DNA from 2 places in the Novosphingobium sp. PASSN1 genome. Region 1 is predicted to be linked to the other one. Evidence: predicted binding sites of a transcription regulator. Region 1 holds the regulator's gene; the other holds the start of a gene.

Region 1 (7,654 bases):
GCCAGCGCGCCGAAACCGGTTTCGCCCTGATCGCCGAAATCAAGAAAGCCAGCCCCTCCAAGGGCCTGATCCGCGCCGATTTCGATCCCCCCGCCCATGCCCGCGCCTATGAAGCGGGCGGCGCGACTTGCCTCTCGATCCTGACGGATGCGCCCTATTTTCAGGGGCACGAGGACTACCTTGTCGCCGCCCGCGCCGCCTGCACCCTGCCGGTGCTGCGCAAGGATTTCATGGTCGATCCGTGGCAATGCGCCGAAGCGCGCGCCATCGGAGCCGACGCCATCCTCATCATCGTCGCCGCGCTCGATGACGGCCAGATGGCCGAGATCGAATCCGCCGCGCGCGAACAGGGCATGGATGTCCTCGTCGAAGTCCACAACGAAGCCGAAATGGAGCGCGCCGCCCGCCTCCGCTCGCGACTCATCGGCGTCAACAACCGCGACCTCAAGCGCTTCGTCACCGATCTCGGCACCACCGCCCGCCTCGCCCCGCTCGCTCCGGAAGGCACGCTGCTCGTGGCCGAAAGCGGCATCGGCGGCCACGAAGATGTGCTCACGCTGGCGGCAACCGGCGCCAAGGCCTTCCTCGTCGGCGAAAGCCTGATGCGCCACGCCGACGTCACCGCCGCCACGCGCGCCCTGCTCGGTGCCTGAGCAAGCTCTCAAGCTGTTTTTCGACGGCGGCTGCCGCCCCAACCCCGGCCTTATGGAAACCGCCGTCGTCGCACGCGGACGGGTTTGGCACCGCCCCGCCATCGGCCACGGCACCAACGATCACGCCGAATGGCAGGCCCTACTCGATGCGCTCGATGTGGCGCGTGAACTCGGAGCGCAGGATATCGTCCTGCTCGGCGATTCCACGCTGGTCGTCGCGCAGGCCAGCGGCGCACTAAAGCCTCGCGCTGCCTTCGCCGCCTTCCACGCCCGCTTTGAGGAGCAGGCCGCGCGCTTCGCCCGCGTGCGCATTCGCCGCATCAAGCGCGCGCAAAACCTCGCCGGGATCGCCCTCGCCAAGGCATGGCCGCGATGAAAACGCGCTTGAAGACTCTGGGCCTGATCGGCGGGATGAGCTGGGAAAGCACCGCCGAATACTACCGCATCATCAACCAGGGCGTGCGCGCGTGCCTCGGCCCCAAGGCCTCCGCCAAGCTCGCCTTGTGGTCGTTCGATTTCGCCGAGATCGCGGCACTGCAAGCCGCTGGTGATTGGCCCGCGCTCGATGCCCTGATGGTGGACGCTGCCCGCCGCCTCGAAGCTGCCGGAGCCGAGGCGCTCGTGATCTGCACCAACACCATGCACAAGTGTGCGCCCGCCATCGCGGCGGCGTGCCAACTGCCCCTGCTCCATATCGCCGATCCCACGGCGCAAGCCCTGAAGGCAGATGGCCACACCAAGGTCGCTCTCCTCGGCACCGCCTTCACCATGGAACAGGCCTTCTACCGCGCGCGGCTGGAAGAGCAGCACGGCCTCGAAGTCCTGATCCCCAGGGCGGAAGACCGCGCCGAAGTCCACCGCGTGATCTACGAGGAATTGGTCGCAGGGCGAATCGAGGACACCTCGCGCGAAGCGTACCGCGCCGTCATCGCCCGCCTCGTGGCGCGCGGGGCCACAGCCATTATCCTCGGCTGCACTGAGATCATGCTGCTGGTCGGGCCGGAGGACAGCCCGGTGCCGCTTTATGATACGACCCGGCTCCACGCCGAAGCCGCCGTTGCTGCAGCACTGGCATAAGCGGAGCTTTTGCTGGACCGCGCTCTCTGGCATGAGCAGGGGCATGGATATGCACAACACCGGCGCGATGCCTGCAACAGGTGCCCGCGCATGAGCGGCCTCACCCATCTCGATTCGCAAGGCCGCGCGCGCATGGTCGATGTCGGCGGCAAGGCGGAGACGCAGCGCGTCGCCATTGCGCTCGGCACGATCCGCATGAACCCCGCCACGCTCGCCGCGCTGCGCGATGGCACCGCGCCCAAGGGCGATGTCCTCGCCGTCGCGCGCATCGCCGGGATCATGGCGGCCAAGCGCACCGCAGAGCTGATCCCGCTGTGCCACCCGCTCGCGCTCGATGCCGTCAGCGTCGAATTTGCCTTCGTGGAAAACGGCGTCGAGGCTCGCGCCACCGCCTCGCTCACCGGACGCACCGGGGTCGAAATGGAAGCGCTCACCGCTGTCTCGGTCGCGCTGCTCACGGTCTACGACATGGCCAAGGCGATCGACAAAGCCATGGTGATCGAAGGCGTGCGCCTGATCGAGAAGCGCGGCGGCAAATCGGGCGATTGGCGCGCGCCGTGAGCGAACAGACGCCCGCCCAAACCCCGCTCCAGACTCTGGCCCGCCCCAACCCGCCGCTTGCCCTCGAAGAAGCGCAGCGCCGCCTCATGGCGCTCGCCCCCGTGCTGCCCACCGAACACCGCACCACGGCCGATTGCCTCGGGGTTTACCTGGCCGAGCCGCTCACCGCGCTGCGCACCCAGCCCGCCGCCGATGTCTCCGCGATGGACGGCTATGCCCTGCGCGCCGCCGATCTCCCCGGCCCGTGGCGGGTGATCGGGGAAAGCGCCGCAGGCCGCCCCTTTGCAGGCACCGTCGGCCCGGGCGAAGCCGCGCGTATCAGCACCGGCGCGCTCGTTCCCGCCGGGGCCGACATGGTGCTCATTCAGGAAGACGCCGCGCGGAGCGGCGATGTGCTCACCCTCACCGGCACCCCGCCCGAACCGCCGCACCGCCATATCCGCCGCGCCGGCCTCGATTTTCGTAACGGCGACGTGCTGATGCAGCCCGGCACCAAAGTCGGCGCGGCGCAGATCGCGCTCGCGCTCACCGCAGGCCATGCACATCTTCCCGTGCGCCGCCCGCTCGAACTTGCGGTGATCGACAGCGGCGATGAACTGGCCGGGGCTTGCGCCAATCTCGCCGCGCACCAGCTCCCCGCCAGCAACAGCGCGATGCTCGCAGCGCTCGCCAGCCAGCCCGCCTTGCGCATCACCCGCATCGGCCCGGTGCCGGATCGGCTCGAAGCGCTCATGGCTGCGTTCGAGGCAGCCAGCGATGCCGACGTGATCGTCACCAGCGGCGGTGCATCGGTCGGCGATCATGATCTCATCCGCCCGGCTCTCGCCGCACTTGGCGCAGACCTCGCGTTCTGGCGCGTCGCGATCAAGCCCGGCAAGCCGCTGCTCGTGGCCCGGCGCGGTGCGCAAGTCATCCTCGGCCTGCCCGGCAATCCTGCCGCCGCGTTCGTGACCGGGTTCCTCTTCCTCCTTCCCCTGATCCGCGCCGCGCTCGGCGCTGCTGATCCGCTACCGCGCCGGATCCCGGCACGCCTGCGTGAGGCCATGCCCGCAGGCGGCAGCCGCATGGAATTCCTGCGCGCGGTATGGGATGCGGGCGAAGTCTCGCTCGACGGCTTGCAGGATTCCGGCGCGCTCTCCTCGCTCGCCCGTGCCAATGCCCTCGCCGTGCGTCCCGCGAACGAACCCGAAACACCGGCGGGTCAGTTTGTTCCTGTATACCTGCTCTAAATGCGCGGAATTGCTTGACGACCACTAATCTGTTGCTTATTCGTTCCGCATTCGTTCACTATAGGAGTGCGCACGAATGCTAACGCGCAAGCAGCACGAACTGCTGACCTTCATCCAGACCCGCCTTGAAGATTCCGGCATCTCCCCCTCGTTCGAGGAAATGAAGGAAGCGCTCGACTTGAAGTCGAAGTCGGGCGTGCACCGGCTGATCTCGGCGCTGGAAGAACGCGGCTTCATCCGCCGCCTGCCCAATCGTGCGCGCGCATTGGAAGTGATCCGCGAAAGCGATGCAGGCACCGCCAAGGTCGCCGCTCGCGCGGCGGCCAACGCGCCCAGTGCGCTGGCCCCGCTGCGCAGCCCCGCCCCGGTGCGCGAACCCGCGAACGACGTGATCGAAATCCCGCTCCATGGCCGCATCGCCGCGGGCGTCCCCATCGAGGCGATGGAGGGCACCTCCATGCTGCCGGTCCCGGCCGCGCTACTCGGCTCGGGCGAACACTATGCGCTCGAAGTGTCTGGCGATTCGATGGTCGAGGCCGGCATTCTCGATGGTGACTACGCCCTCGTGCGCCGCACCGATACCGCGCGTGACGGTGAGATCGTGGTCGCGCTGGTGCGCGGTGAGGAAGCGACGCTCAAGTACTTGCGGCGCGAGCGCGGCTTGGTCCGCCTCGATCCCGCAAATGCCGCCTATGATCCGCAGTTCTATCAGCCGCACGAAGTGCAGGTTCAGGGCAAGCTGGCGGGCCTGCTCCGCCGCTACCACTAAGGTATTGCAGGCTCCGGTGCGCCGCTGGCGTCCGGAGCCGCACTTTTCCGTTTGCGGAATTGATCGGGCGGTAGTCTCGGTGGCGGGGGGCGAAACCAGCCGTGCTGTCCTTGCGTCTCGGCCACGCTGCGCACCCGGCCTGAAACAAGATCGATCGCCAGCCCGCCCGTCTGGCCCAGCAGCGCCCGATCAGCCTTGAGCAGGCGCGGCTTGCAGGCAGCGGGCAGGCGGCGGTCGGCCACCACGATATCGGCCTTCGCACAAGCCGCAGCCAGCGCCGGGATCGGCACGAGATCCTTGCCTCGCGCCAGCAGCAGTTCGAACCGCCGCCCACCCCGCACGAGCGAGACTGCGCAGAAATCCTCATTGCAGTCCGCGCCCTTCCAATCCTCCAGCGTCAGCGCATTGCCGGTCATCCCGGCATTCTCCAGCAGCGCAGTCCGGGTATAACTCTCCTCCCGCACCGCCCGGAGCACCAGCAGATCCGGCCCTTCTCCGGTGATCCCCACATGGTGCCCATCGCCCGAGATCAGCACATCGGGCGTCCGCGTCAGCAGCAGCGCCGCGGTGCCCAGCGCGATGGGCACAAAGCCCCACAGCCGCACCCGCCCGCTCCACATCGCCAGCCACAGCAGCCCGCCGACGAACAGCGCAAACGTGCCGCCGCTCATGCCCGGCATCATCGTGACAGCACCCGGCTGGCCCGCCACGAGATGCGCCAGCCACAGCAGCAGTTCGAGCGATTTGCCCACTGCCCACCACGCCGGTGCGCCGATCCCCAGCAGATCGAGCGCCAGCGCCAGCGCGATCAGCGGCATCGTCAGAACAGTCGTGAGCGGAATGGCGAGCACGTTCGCCGCCGCGCCATAAACCCCGGCGCGGTGGAAGTGGAACAGGCTGATCGGCATCAGCGCAAGCTCGATCACCAGACCGGTCATCAGCAGCATCGCGATGTGCCGCCCCACCCGCGCGATGCGCCCTTCGTGGCTGTGCGAAAGGAACGCCTTCGCCGGTGCCGCCGTGCTGAACGCGACGATGGCGATCACCGAGGCAAAGCTCATCTGGAAGCTCGGCCCCAGCACCGCTTCTGGCCAGAGCAGCATCACGAACACCGCCGCCGTCGCCAGCAGCCGCAGCGACAGCGGATCGCGCCCCAGCGCCAGCGCCGCCAGCACGAGCAGCGAGCCCGAAACCGACCGCACCGTCGGCACTTCGGCCCCGGTCAGCACCGTGTAGAACACCCCGACCAGCGCCCCGACCCCGGCGGCCAGCAGCGGCAGCCGCACCCGCAGCGCGATGAAGGGAACGAGCGCCAGCAGCCGGATCGTCAGGAAATAGGCCCCCGCGATCACCGCGCTGACATGCAAGCCGCTGATCGAGAGCAAGTGCGTGAGGCCCGCATCCCGCATTGCCTCCTCATCCGTTTCCGCAATCGCGCCGCGGTCTCCGCTGGCGAAGGCCGCCGCGATCGTGCCGGGGGAGCCGGAAAGCTGTGCGCGGACGTGATCGGCGAGCCGCTGCTGCCATTGCCGCAGCGACCAGCCCTCATGCGCGGAGGCAAGGATCGTCACCGGCCCGATGACATTGCCCGTTGCCGCCAGACCCTGAAACCACGCCGCCCGCGCGAAATTGTAGGAACCGGGGAGCATCGGCGGCGCAGGCGGCATGAGCCGCGCCCGCAGCCGCACTTCGGCGCCCTCCACCAGTCCGGGCAGATCGTTCGCATCGGGCAGGTTGAGCCGCACCTGCAGCGGCTCGGCATGGCCCTCCACTCGCCCCCGCACCAGCAGCCGCACCCGGTCCCGCGCGCCTTCCACTTGCCGGTCGATCACGCGGCCCTCAATCATCACGACTTCGGGCCGCGCGATGCCCGGTTCTCCGACCAGCGCGGACTTGGCCCAGACCGCGGCGCAGCCTGCCGCCAGCATCAGCGCCATGCCGATCAGCGCGCCGCGCAAGTGGCCCAGTTCGCCCTCGACATCGATCAGCAGGCCGCCCACCGCCGCCGCACCGCACAATGCCAGAAAGCCCGCCCATTGCCACGGCCCCGAAAGCACCGCCCAGCCAGCGATTCCAAGGCCAAAGCCCACCGCAAGCCATGGTCCGCGCTCGAACGGTCGGCTCGCAAGGAACGCTTCGATGGTGCGGTGCATGCTGGACAAGGCGGCGAGTTTGTCCCAGAGGCGTGTCCGCCCCATGATCGGTTCGCCAAGCGGTTGGACCAGTTGTGGCGGCATGACCGGGATTAGGAAGGATAGTGCCTGCAATGGCAAGCGCCAGTGACACCGTTTCTGCAGGATCAGGCGCAGGCGCGGCTCCTGTTAGAGGAGGCGTGGTCACGCGGTTTGCGCCGTCTCCCACTGGCTATCTCCATATCGGCGGCGCGCGCACGGCGCTGTTCAACTGGCTGTTCGCCCGCCACCACGGCGGCACCTATCTGCTGCGCATCGAGGATACCGACCGCGCGCGTTCGACCGAGCCGGCCATCGAAGCGATCTTCGACGGCCTGAACTGGCTGGGCCTTGGCGGCGACGAGCCGCCGGTGTTCCAGTTCGTCCGGTCCGAGCGCCACGCCGCAGTCGCCACTGCGCTGCTCGATGCCGGTCACGCCTATCGCTGCTACCTCACGCAGGAAGAGCTCGCCGCCCGCCGCGCCGCTGCGCAGGCCGAACGCCGCCCCTTCCGCATCGAAAGCGAATGGCGCGATGCGGATGCCTCGACCTGGCCCGCAGGCCAGCCTTATGTGGTCCGCATCAAGGCTCCGCGCGAAGGGGCGACCACGATCCCCGACCTCGTGCAAGGGCCGATCACGGTGCAGAACGCCGAGATCGACGACTACGTCATCCTCCGCAGTGACGGCACGCCGACCTACATGCTCGCGGTCGTGGTCGATGATCACGATATGGGCGTCACCCACGTCATCCGCGGCGACGACCATATCAACAACGCCTTCCGCCAGCTGGTGGTGATTCGCGCGATGCAGGCAGTGGAAGGTTCCGGCTGGGACGATCCCGCCTATGCGCACATCCCGCTGATCCACGGCGCGGACGGCGCGAAGCTGTCCAAGCGCCACGGCGCGCTGGGGGTCGATGCCTACCGCGACGAGCTGGGCCTGCTGCCCGAGGCGGTGTTCAACTATCTGCTGCGGCTCGGCTGGGGCCATGGCGATGCCGAGATCATCAGCCGCGAGCAGGCGGTGGAATGGTTCGAGATCGGCGACGTCGGCAAGGGCGCGGCGCGCTTCGATCTCAAGAAGCTGCAGAATTTCAATGGCCACTATATCCGCGAGGCGGACGATGCCCGGCTGGCGGCGCTGGTGGCACCGCGGCTTGGCGGCCTCGATGCCGCGGGCCTCGCTCTCCTCA
Region 2 (7,654 bases), on a different contig from region 1:
TGCCAGCCAGCAGCAGCGCGCCAGCTGCGGCAACGCATCCGAGCTTGGAGGCCCCGAACTTGGAGGCAACGCGGTTCATGACAAGCGCCTTTCTCAATGGAACGGGACCAAGGGTGCGCCGGACTGGCTTAACCCTTGCTGACTGTAGTTTCCCTGAGGGCGGTGCAAATCAAACCGCAGCGCCCACGCCAACTACGTAGTTTCCCCTGCGTCGCATTTCGGGACTGGTCATGGTCTCCGGCAGATCAGGCCGTGCCGCCCACCGTCAGCCCGTCGACCAGCAAGGTCGGCTGGCCCACGCCCGCCGGAACGCTCTGCCCGCCCTTGCCGCAGACGCCCACGCCTTCATCGAGCGCCATGTCGTTGCCGATCCCGATCACGCGCGTCAGTACGCTGGGGCCGTCGCCGATCAGCGTCGCGCCCTTGATCGGCGCGCCCAGTTTGCCGTTCTCGACGCGGTAGGCCTCGGTGCAGGAAAACACGAACTTGCCGCTGGTGATATCGACCTGCCCGCCGCCGAACGACTTCGCAAAAATACCGTTCTTAACCCGCGAAAGCAGCTCGGCCGGATCATCGTTCCCGCCGCGCATGAAGGTGTTGGTCATGCGCGGCATCGGCGCATGGGCATAGCTCTCGCGCCGCCCGTTGCCGGTGGCCGCCAGCCCCATCAGCCGCGCGCTCATGCGGTCGTGGATATAGCCCTTGAGGATGCCGTCCTCGATCAGCACGGTTTCCTCGGTCGGTGTGCCCTCATCGTCGATGGTGAGCGATCCGCGCCGTCCGGGGATCGAGCCATCGTCCACCACGGTCACGCCGGGCGCAGCCACGCGCTGCCCGACGCGGCCCGAAAACGCGCTGGTGCCCTTGCGGTTGAAATCGCCTTCGAGCCCGTGGCCCACCGCTTCGTGCAGCAGCACGCCCGGCCAGCCAGGTCCGAGCAGCACGGTCATCTCGCCCGCAGGCGCATCGACCGATTCGAGATTGACCAGCGCCTGCGCCAGCGCGCTGTCGATGGCGCGGTTCCAGGTCTCGGCCTCGAACAGGTCGTCATAGAGCCGCCGCCCGCCGATCCCGAAGCTGCCCGTCTCGCGCCGCCCGTTCTGCTCGGCCACGATGGACACATTCAGCCGCACCAGCGGGCGCACATCGTGCCCGACGAACCCGTCGGCGCGCACGATCTCCACCACCGACCAGCTGGCCGCGAGGCTGGCGGAAACTTGCGCCACACGCGGATCGCGCGCCCGCGCCGCCGCGTCGATGGTCTCCAGCAGCTTGACCTTGGCCGCGAAGGGCACTGCATCGAGCGGCGAAGCGTCGGTATATAAGTGCCGGTTGTTCTGGCGCGGCGGCGCGGCGGGCGCGGACTTGGCCGGATCGAGCAGCTTGAGCGTTTCCCCGGCGCGCGCGATGGCGGCGGCGGAAATCTCGTTCGCATGGGCAAACCCGGTCATCTCGCCCGAAACGCCGCGCAGACCGAACCCGGCATCGCGCGAATAATCGGCCGTTTTCAAGCGGCCGTCGTCGAAGCCGAAGCTCTCGCTGGCGATGAACTGAAGGTAGAGCTCGCCATCCTCGCATGCGCCGAGCGCCGTGGCGGTCAGGCGTTTGGCCTCTTCAGGCGTCAGCAATCCGGGGCGATAAAGCAGCGAGCGAGCATCGGGCGTATGGGTCATGGCCAAGGATATAGGCAGACCCGCGCCATGATGCCACCGGGATTACGCGTGATCGGCAGGCCCGCCCTTGAGGACAAAACGCCGGTCGCAATAGCCGCACTCGGCATAACCGCGCTCGTCGATTTCAATCCACACGCGCGGATGGCCGAGCGCCGCGCCGCCACGAATATCGTCGGCGCCATCGCAGCGCACGCGGTGGCTGGTGGTGATAACGGTCTCGGGATTGGTGCCAATGGCTTTGGACGTGTTCATGGCCGCGCGGGTAGCAAACCGCCGCCCCTCATACAAGCTTGGCCGACAAGCCAGCGCTTGCCCAAACCCCTTTACGCGGCAAGCATCAAGCGGCAGGGAGAAAGCCATGGAAACCACCCCCGCCATCCGCATCCGCGATCTCGTCAAGCGCTACGCCCCCGCTGGCAGCAAATCGGGGGAAGGCAAGCTCGCGCTCGGCGGCGTCAGCTTCGATGTACCGCAAGGCCAGATCTTCGGCCTGCTCGGCCCCAATGGCGCCGGCAAGTCCACGCTGATCAATACGCTCGCTGGCCTTGTCATGAAGTCGTCCGGCACGGTCGAGATCTGGGGCTTCGATATCGACAAGGAACCGCGCAACGCCAAGGCCTCGATCGGCATCGTGCCGCAGGAGATCGTGTTCGATCCCTTCTTCACGCCGATTGAAGTGCTCGACATTCAGGCGGGGCTTTATGGCGTGCCGCCCGCTGCGCGCCGCTCGCTCGAACTGCTCCAGTCGGTCCATCTGGCAGACAAGGCCCATGCCTACGCCCGTTCGCTTTCGGGCGGGATGAAGCGCCGCCTGCTGATCGCCAAGGCCATGGTCCACACCCCGCCGATCCTCGTGCTGGATGAGCCGACCGCAGGCGTCGATGTCGAACTGCGCCGTCTGCTGTGGGAACTGGTGGTCGATCTCAACCAGCAAGGCGTCACGGTCGTGCTCACCACGCACTACCTCGAAGAAGCCGAGCAGCTGTGCGACCGGATCGCGATCATCAACCATGGCCGCCTGATCACCAATCAGCCGACGCGCGAGCTTGTCGGCATGATGCGTGAAAAGATCGTCGTACTCACGCTTGATCGCCCGATCACTGCTGCACCGCAGCATGAAGCCTTTGTGAAGTGCACGATTGCAGGCGAGCGCGAGCTGCGCGTGACCTACAACAAGGACCGGATCAACGCAGGCGAAGTGCTCGCGCTGGTGCAGTCGCTGGGCTACGGAATCGTCGATGTCTCGACCGACGAAGCCGATCTCGAGGACGTCTTCGTCAAGCTCACCAGCGCCCCTGCGCAATAACGCCGCGCGGCCCCGGCGAATGGCATTAAGAACCTGATTTCAGGTCTCGACTTCCTCTATCAGACGCTTCCAATGGCCACGGCCTGACATCCTCACGAGGCGCCGACAATCGCGGCACTGGCCGACATGGCGCAAGCCGTTCCAGTGGACAGTGGGCGGGTCGGCGCGGTGTCGGTTGAACAGGCAGAAAGGCAGACGCCAGAACATGACCGGTAGTCCTTTCAAGAAGGATGGTCCGAAGCGGCTCTACCATTACGCACTTGCACAAACAAACGGTTATGCGGTGCTAGCACCTGCGATTTACCCTTTTGCACGGCCCGCATCAGGCTTCCCAAACCCGGCGCAGACGGGCAAGGGAGAGGGGTGATCGAACCTCTTCCTGTTACGCCGCGGGCCGGGTCATGACCGCCGCTGACCCATCCAGCCCCGATGTGCTGATCATCGGCTCCGGCGCCGCCGGGCTCACCGCCGCGCTGGTGCTGGCCGAACGCTGCCGCGTGCTCGTGCTGGCCAAGGGCGCGCTCGATGGCGGCTCCACCGCCTGGGCGCAAGGCGGCATCGCCGCCGTGCTCGATGAAGGCGATACCTTCGATGACCACATCCGCGATACCATGGTCGCGGGCGCCGGGCTCAACCGGCGCGAGACGGTGGAGTTCGTGGTCGAGAACGCACCGCAAGCGATCCGCCGGCTCGAACAGCTGGGCGTGCCGTTCAACGCCGAATCCGGCGCGCTGCACCTCACGCGCGAAGGCGGGCACTCGCACCGCCGCATCGTGCATGTCGATGATGCCACCGGCTGGGCCGTGCAGCAGGCGCTCATCGCCGCCGCGAAGGCCCACCCCAATATCACCCTGCGCCCGGACATGGTCGCCATCGACCTGGTCACGGACCGGCACCGCGCGGATGGCGGCGGGCGTGGCGCTGGCGGTGAGCGGGTCTGGGGCGCCTACGCCCTCGATGCCTCCACCGGGCGCGTCGAATGCTTCGCCGCGCGCGCCACGATCCTCGCCACCGGCGGCGCGGGCCGCACCTATCTTTTCAGCACCGCCCCGCGCGGCGCCACCGGAGACGGTATCGCCATGGCCTGGCGCGCGGGCTGCCGCGTCTCCAACATGGAATTCATGCAGTTCCATCCGACCTGCCTTTACAACCTCGAGGTCAAGAACTTCCTCATCACCGAGGCGGTGCGCGGCGAGGGCGGGCACCTCAAGCTGCCCCCCGGCGTCCCCGGCGGCGGCGAACGCTTTATGCCGCGCTTCGATCCGCGTGAAGAACTGGCCCCGCGCGATATCGTGGCGCGCGCCATCGATCATGAGATCAAGCGCCTCGGGCTCGACTACGTGCACCTCGATATCAGCCACAAGGACCCGGAGTTCGTCCGCGGCCACTTCCCCAATATCTACGAGCGCCTGATGGGCCTCGGCATCGACATGACGAAGGAGCCGATCCCGGTCGTCCCCGCGCAGCACTATACCTGCGGCGGCGTGCTGATCGATCTGGCGGGCCGCACCGATCTCGAAGGGCTCTATGCGGTCGGCGAATGCTCCGAAAGCGGGCTTCACGGCGCGAACCGCCTCGCCTCCAACAGCCTGCTCGAATGCTTCGTGTTCGGCGATGCCGCCGGCAGCGACATCCTCGCCCGGTGGGACAGCTTCGCCGCGCCCCCCGCGCTCAGGGCATGGGACGAAAGCCGCGTCTCGGATTCCGACGAGGAAGTGGTGATCAAGCAGAACTGGACCGAACTGCGCCGCTTCATGTGGAACTACGTGGGCATCGTGCGCACCAACAAGCGCCTCGAACGCGCGGCGCACCGGATCAAGCTGCTCAAGACCGAGGTCAACGAGTACTACGGCAACTTCCGCGTGACCGCAGACCTGATCGAACTGCGCAACCTGCTGCAAACCGCCGAACTCATCGTAAAAAGCGCCCGCGCCCGCCGTGAGAGCCGCGGCCTGCACTTCACCGAAGACTACCCGCAGACCCAGCCCGCAGCGCGCGATACGGTGCTGGTGCCGAACTGATCCGGCGGGCGTTTTATGCCTCCGGCGAGCAAGGGCCATTGCCCTTGCATCCCAGGGATTGGTTGCGCGCTAGATCGGCCATGTGGTGCTGATAGCGATGCGACGACAAGGCCTGCGGCGCAGCACCCCTGCTTCCCCTACAAATGCCGCCCGATGAAGATCACCACCATCGCGCCGAGGATTGACGCGAGACACCCTGCCCGGCTCACGCCGCCATCCTTGCTGCCCCAGCCCGCCGCCAGCCCGGCCACCAGCGAGCCGGCAATGCCCAGCAGGATCGTCCGCCCCAGCCCCATGGGCACACTGCCGGGATAGAGGTAGCGCGCCGCAAGGCCGACCAACAAACCGCTCACAAGAATCGAGATAAGCTTGAACAACGCGATTGCTCCCACTGCCTGCCTGCCTGCCTGCCTGCCTGCCTGCCCGGGCATATCGCGCGCCATGCCCCACGCGCCAGTGGATAATCGCGGGGCTAAATCACCGCCGGGTCTGGACAGGGTTTTGTCCACAAGATCAGCAGGCGCCGCCAGAATTATTTGCCGCCATGCAGATTGGGGCTTGAAACGCCCGTTTGGCCGCGCGTCGCTGCACTGCAGCATGACTGTCATGACGACGAAACGAATCGTACATGCGACGAGCCGAATCGATAATGCAGTGTTTACCCTCTTGTGTCTGATTCCGGTTGAGGCACTATAGGTAGTGGTCGGGTCCAGGGGGAACCTCTAAACCTAGTTCAGAGCAGCAACGGGCGTTTCGCTCGTGGCAACGGTGGCTGTCTTGCCGCCGCCGCTGGTCTTGACCCTGGGACCTTGGTGCCGGTGCGGGCGATGTGGGGGATTTATATTCTCCTTTTGTTCCGCGCGGCGTATGATGGATTTCGCGTTCCGATTCGGACTTTCCGGGCGGGCGCGACAGATGGAACAGGGGACTGTCCGCGTGGATTTCAGGACTGGTGACAACGTTGCGGAGCATGACGGCCAGAGCGAGCTCAGCCTCGCCGATAGCGCGGCCCCCGCAAGCGGAAACGAAAAGGCGATTGGCATGAGCGCGGATGACAAGGGCAGCGAGGCACTCGTTGCGGCAATGGCCGCAGGCGCAGCCGGTGCGCTGGCCGCAGCGGTCAAGCCTGCGCCCGATTCCAAGACGATCAACGCGCGCCGCTTCACCATCGTCACCGATCATGCGCGCGACGCCCTGCTGACCGATTTCGGCAAGGACACGCTCGACGACCGCTATCTCCTGCCCGGCGAACGCTATCAGGATCTCTTCGCGCGCGTGGCCGATGCCTATGCCGACGATCAGGATCACGCGCAGCGGCTCTATGACTACATCTCGAAGCTGTGGTTCATGCCTGCCACCCCCGTCCTTTCGAACGGCGGCACCGGGCGCGGTCTGCCCATCTCGTGCTACCTGAACTCGGTGTCGGACAGCCTCGAAGGCATCGTCGGCACGTGGAACGAGAACGTCTGGCTCGCCAGCCGGGGCGGCGGCATCGGCACGTATTGGGGCCAGGTACGCGGCATCGGCGAGAGCGTTGGCCTCAACGGCAAGACCAGCGGCATCATCCCCTTCGTCCGCGTGATGGACAGCCTGACCCTCGCGATTTCGCAGGGCTCGCTGCGCCGTGGTTCGGCGGCCTGCTACCTCGATGTGTCGCACCCGGAAATCGAGGAGTTCCTCGAAATCCGCAAGCCCTCGGGCGATTTCAACCGCAAGGCGCTCAACCTCCACCACGGCGTGCTCTTGACGGACGAATTCATGGAAGCGGTGCGCGATGGCACTGAATTCCACTTGCGCAGCCCCAAGGACGGCTCGGTGCGCGGCACCGTCGATGCGCGTTCGCTGTTCCAGAAGCTCGTCGAAACCCGCCTCGCCACGGGTGAGCCCTACATCGTGTTCAACGACACGGTGAACCGCACGATGCCCAAGCATCACCGCGATCTGGGCCTCAAGGTTTCGACCTCGAACCTCTGCTCGGAAATCACGCTGCCCACCGGCCGCGACCACCTCGGCAACGATCGCACCGCCGTGTGCTGCCTGTCCTCGCTCAATCTCGAAACCTGGGACGAATGGCAGGGCGACCGCCTGTTCATCGAAGACGTGCTGCGCTTCCTCGACAACGTGCTGCAGGACTATATCGACCGCGCGCCGGACGAGATGGCCCGTGCCAAGTATTCCGCCATGCGCGAACGCTCGGTTGGCATGGGCGTGATGGGCTTTCACTCGTTCCTGCAATTGAAGGGCATCGGCTTCGAAACCGCGATGGCCAAGGCGTGGAACCTCAAGATGTTCCGCCACATCGCTGCGAAGGCGGACGAAGCCTCGCTGATGCTCGCGCAGGAACGCGGCCCCTGCCCCGATGCCGCAGACATGGGCGTGATGCAGCGCTTCAGCTGCAAGATGGCGATTGCCCCCACCGCGTCGATCTCGATCATCTGCGGCGGCACGTCTGCCTGCATCGAGCCGATCCCGGCGAACATCTACACCCACAAGACGCTCTCGGGCAGCTTCGTGGTGAAGAACCCCTATCTCGAAAAGCTGCTGCAATCGAAATCCAAGGATTCTACCAATGTGTGGAACTCGATCCTCGAACGCGGCGGTTCCGTCCAGCACCTCGATTTCCTCAGCCCTGAGGAAAAGGCCGTCTACAAGAC

Evidence for each region. The regulator LexA, encoded in region 1, represses DNA repair genes until DNA is damaged. The targets are predictions, from matches to a motif close to GTTCCNCNCTTGTTCT.
Region 2: a site for LexA is predicted at 5,843-5,858, ahead of CFE35_RS16150 (ribonucleoside-diphosphate reductase subunit alpha). Genes of this name have one in related genera too.

The regions. Positions count from the first base shown of each region.
Region 1 is NZ_NKIS01000001.1:223,407-231,060, reverse strand. Features, by position in the region: gene trpC (indole-3-glycerol phosphate synthase TrpC) at 1-653, shown strand, start outside; gene CFE35_RS01000 (reverse transcriptase-like protein) at 646-1,029, shown strand; gene CFE35_RS00995 (aspartate/glutamate racemase family protein) at 1,038-1,730, shown strand; gene moaC (cyclic pyranopterin monophosphate synthase MoaC) at 1,821-2,291, shown strand; gene CFE35_RS00985 (molybdopterin molybdotransferase MoeA) at 2,288-3,520, shown strand; gene lexA (transcriptional repressor LexA) at 3,597-4,289, shown strand; gene CFE35_RS00975 (ComEC/Rec2 family competence protein) at 4,286-6,526, opposite strand; gene gltX (glutamate--tRNA ligase) at 6,556-7,654, shown strand, end outside.
Region 2 is NZ_NKIS01000010.1:12,104-19,757, forward strand. Features, by position in the region: gene CFE35_RS16120 (hypothetical protein) at 1-79, opposite strand, end outside; gene tldD (metalloprotease TldD) at 246-1,673, opposite strand; gene CFE35_RS16130 (zinc-finger domain-containing protein) at 1,716-1,907, opposite strand; gene CFE35_RS16135 (ABC transporter ATP-binding protein) at 2,032-2,979, shown strand; gene nadB (L-aspartate oxidase) at 3,381-5,000, shown strand; gene CFE35_RS16145 (GlsB/YeaQ/YmgE family stress response membrane protein) at 5,138-5,377, opposite strand; gene CFE35_RS16150 (ribonucleoside-diphosphate reductase subunit alpha) at 5,937-7,654, shown strand, end outside.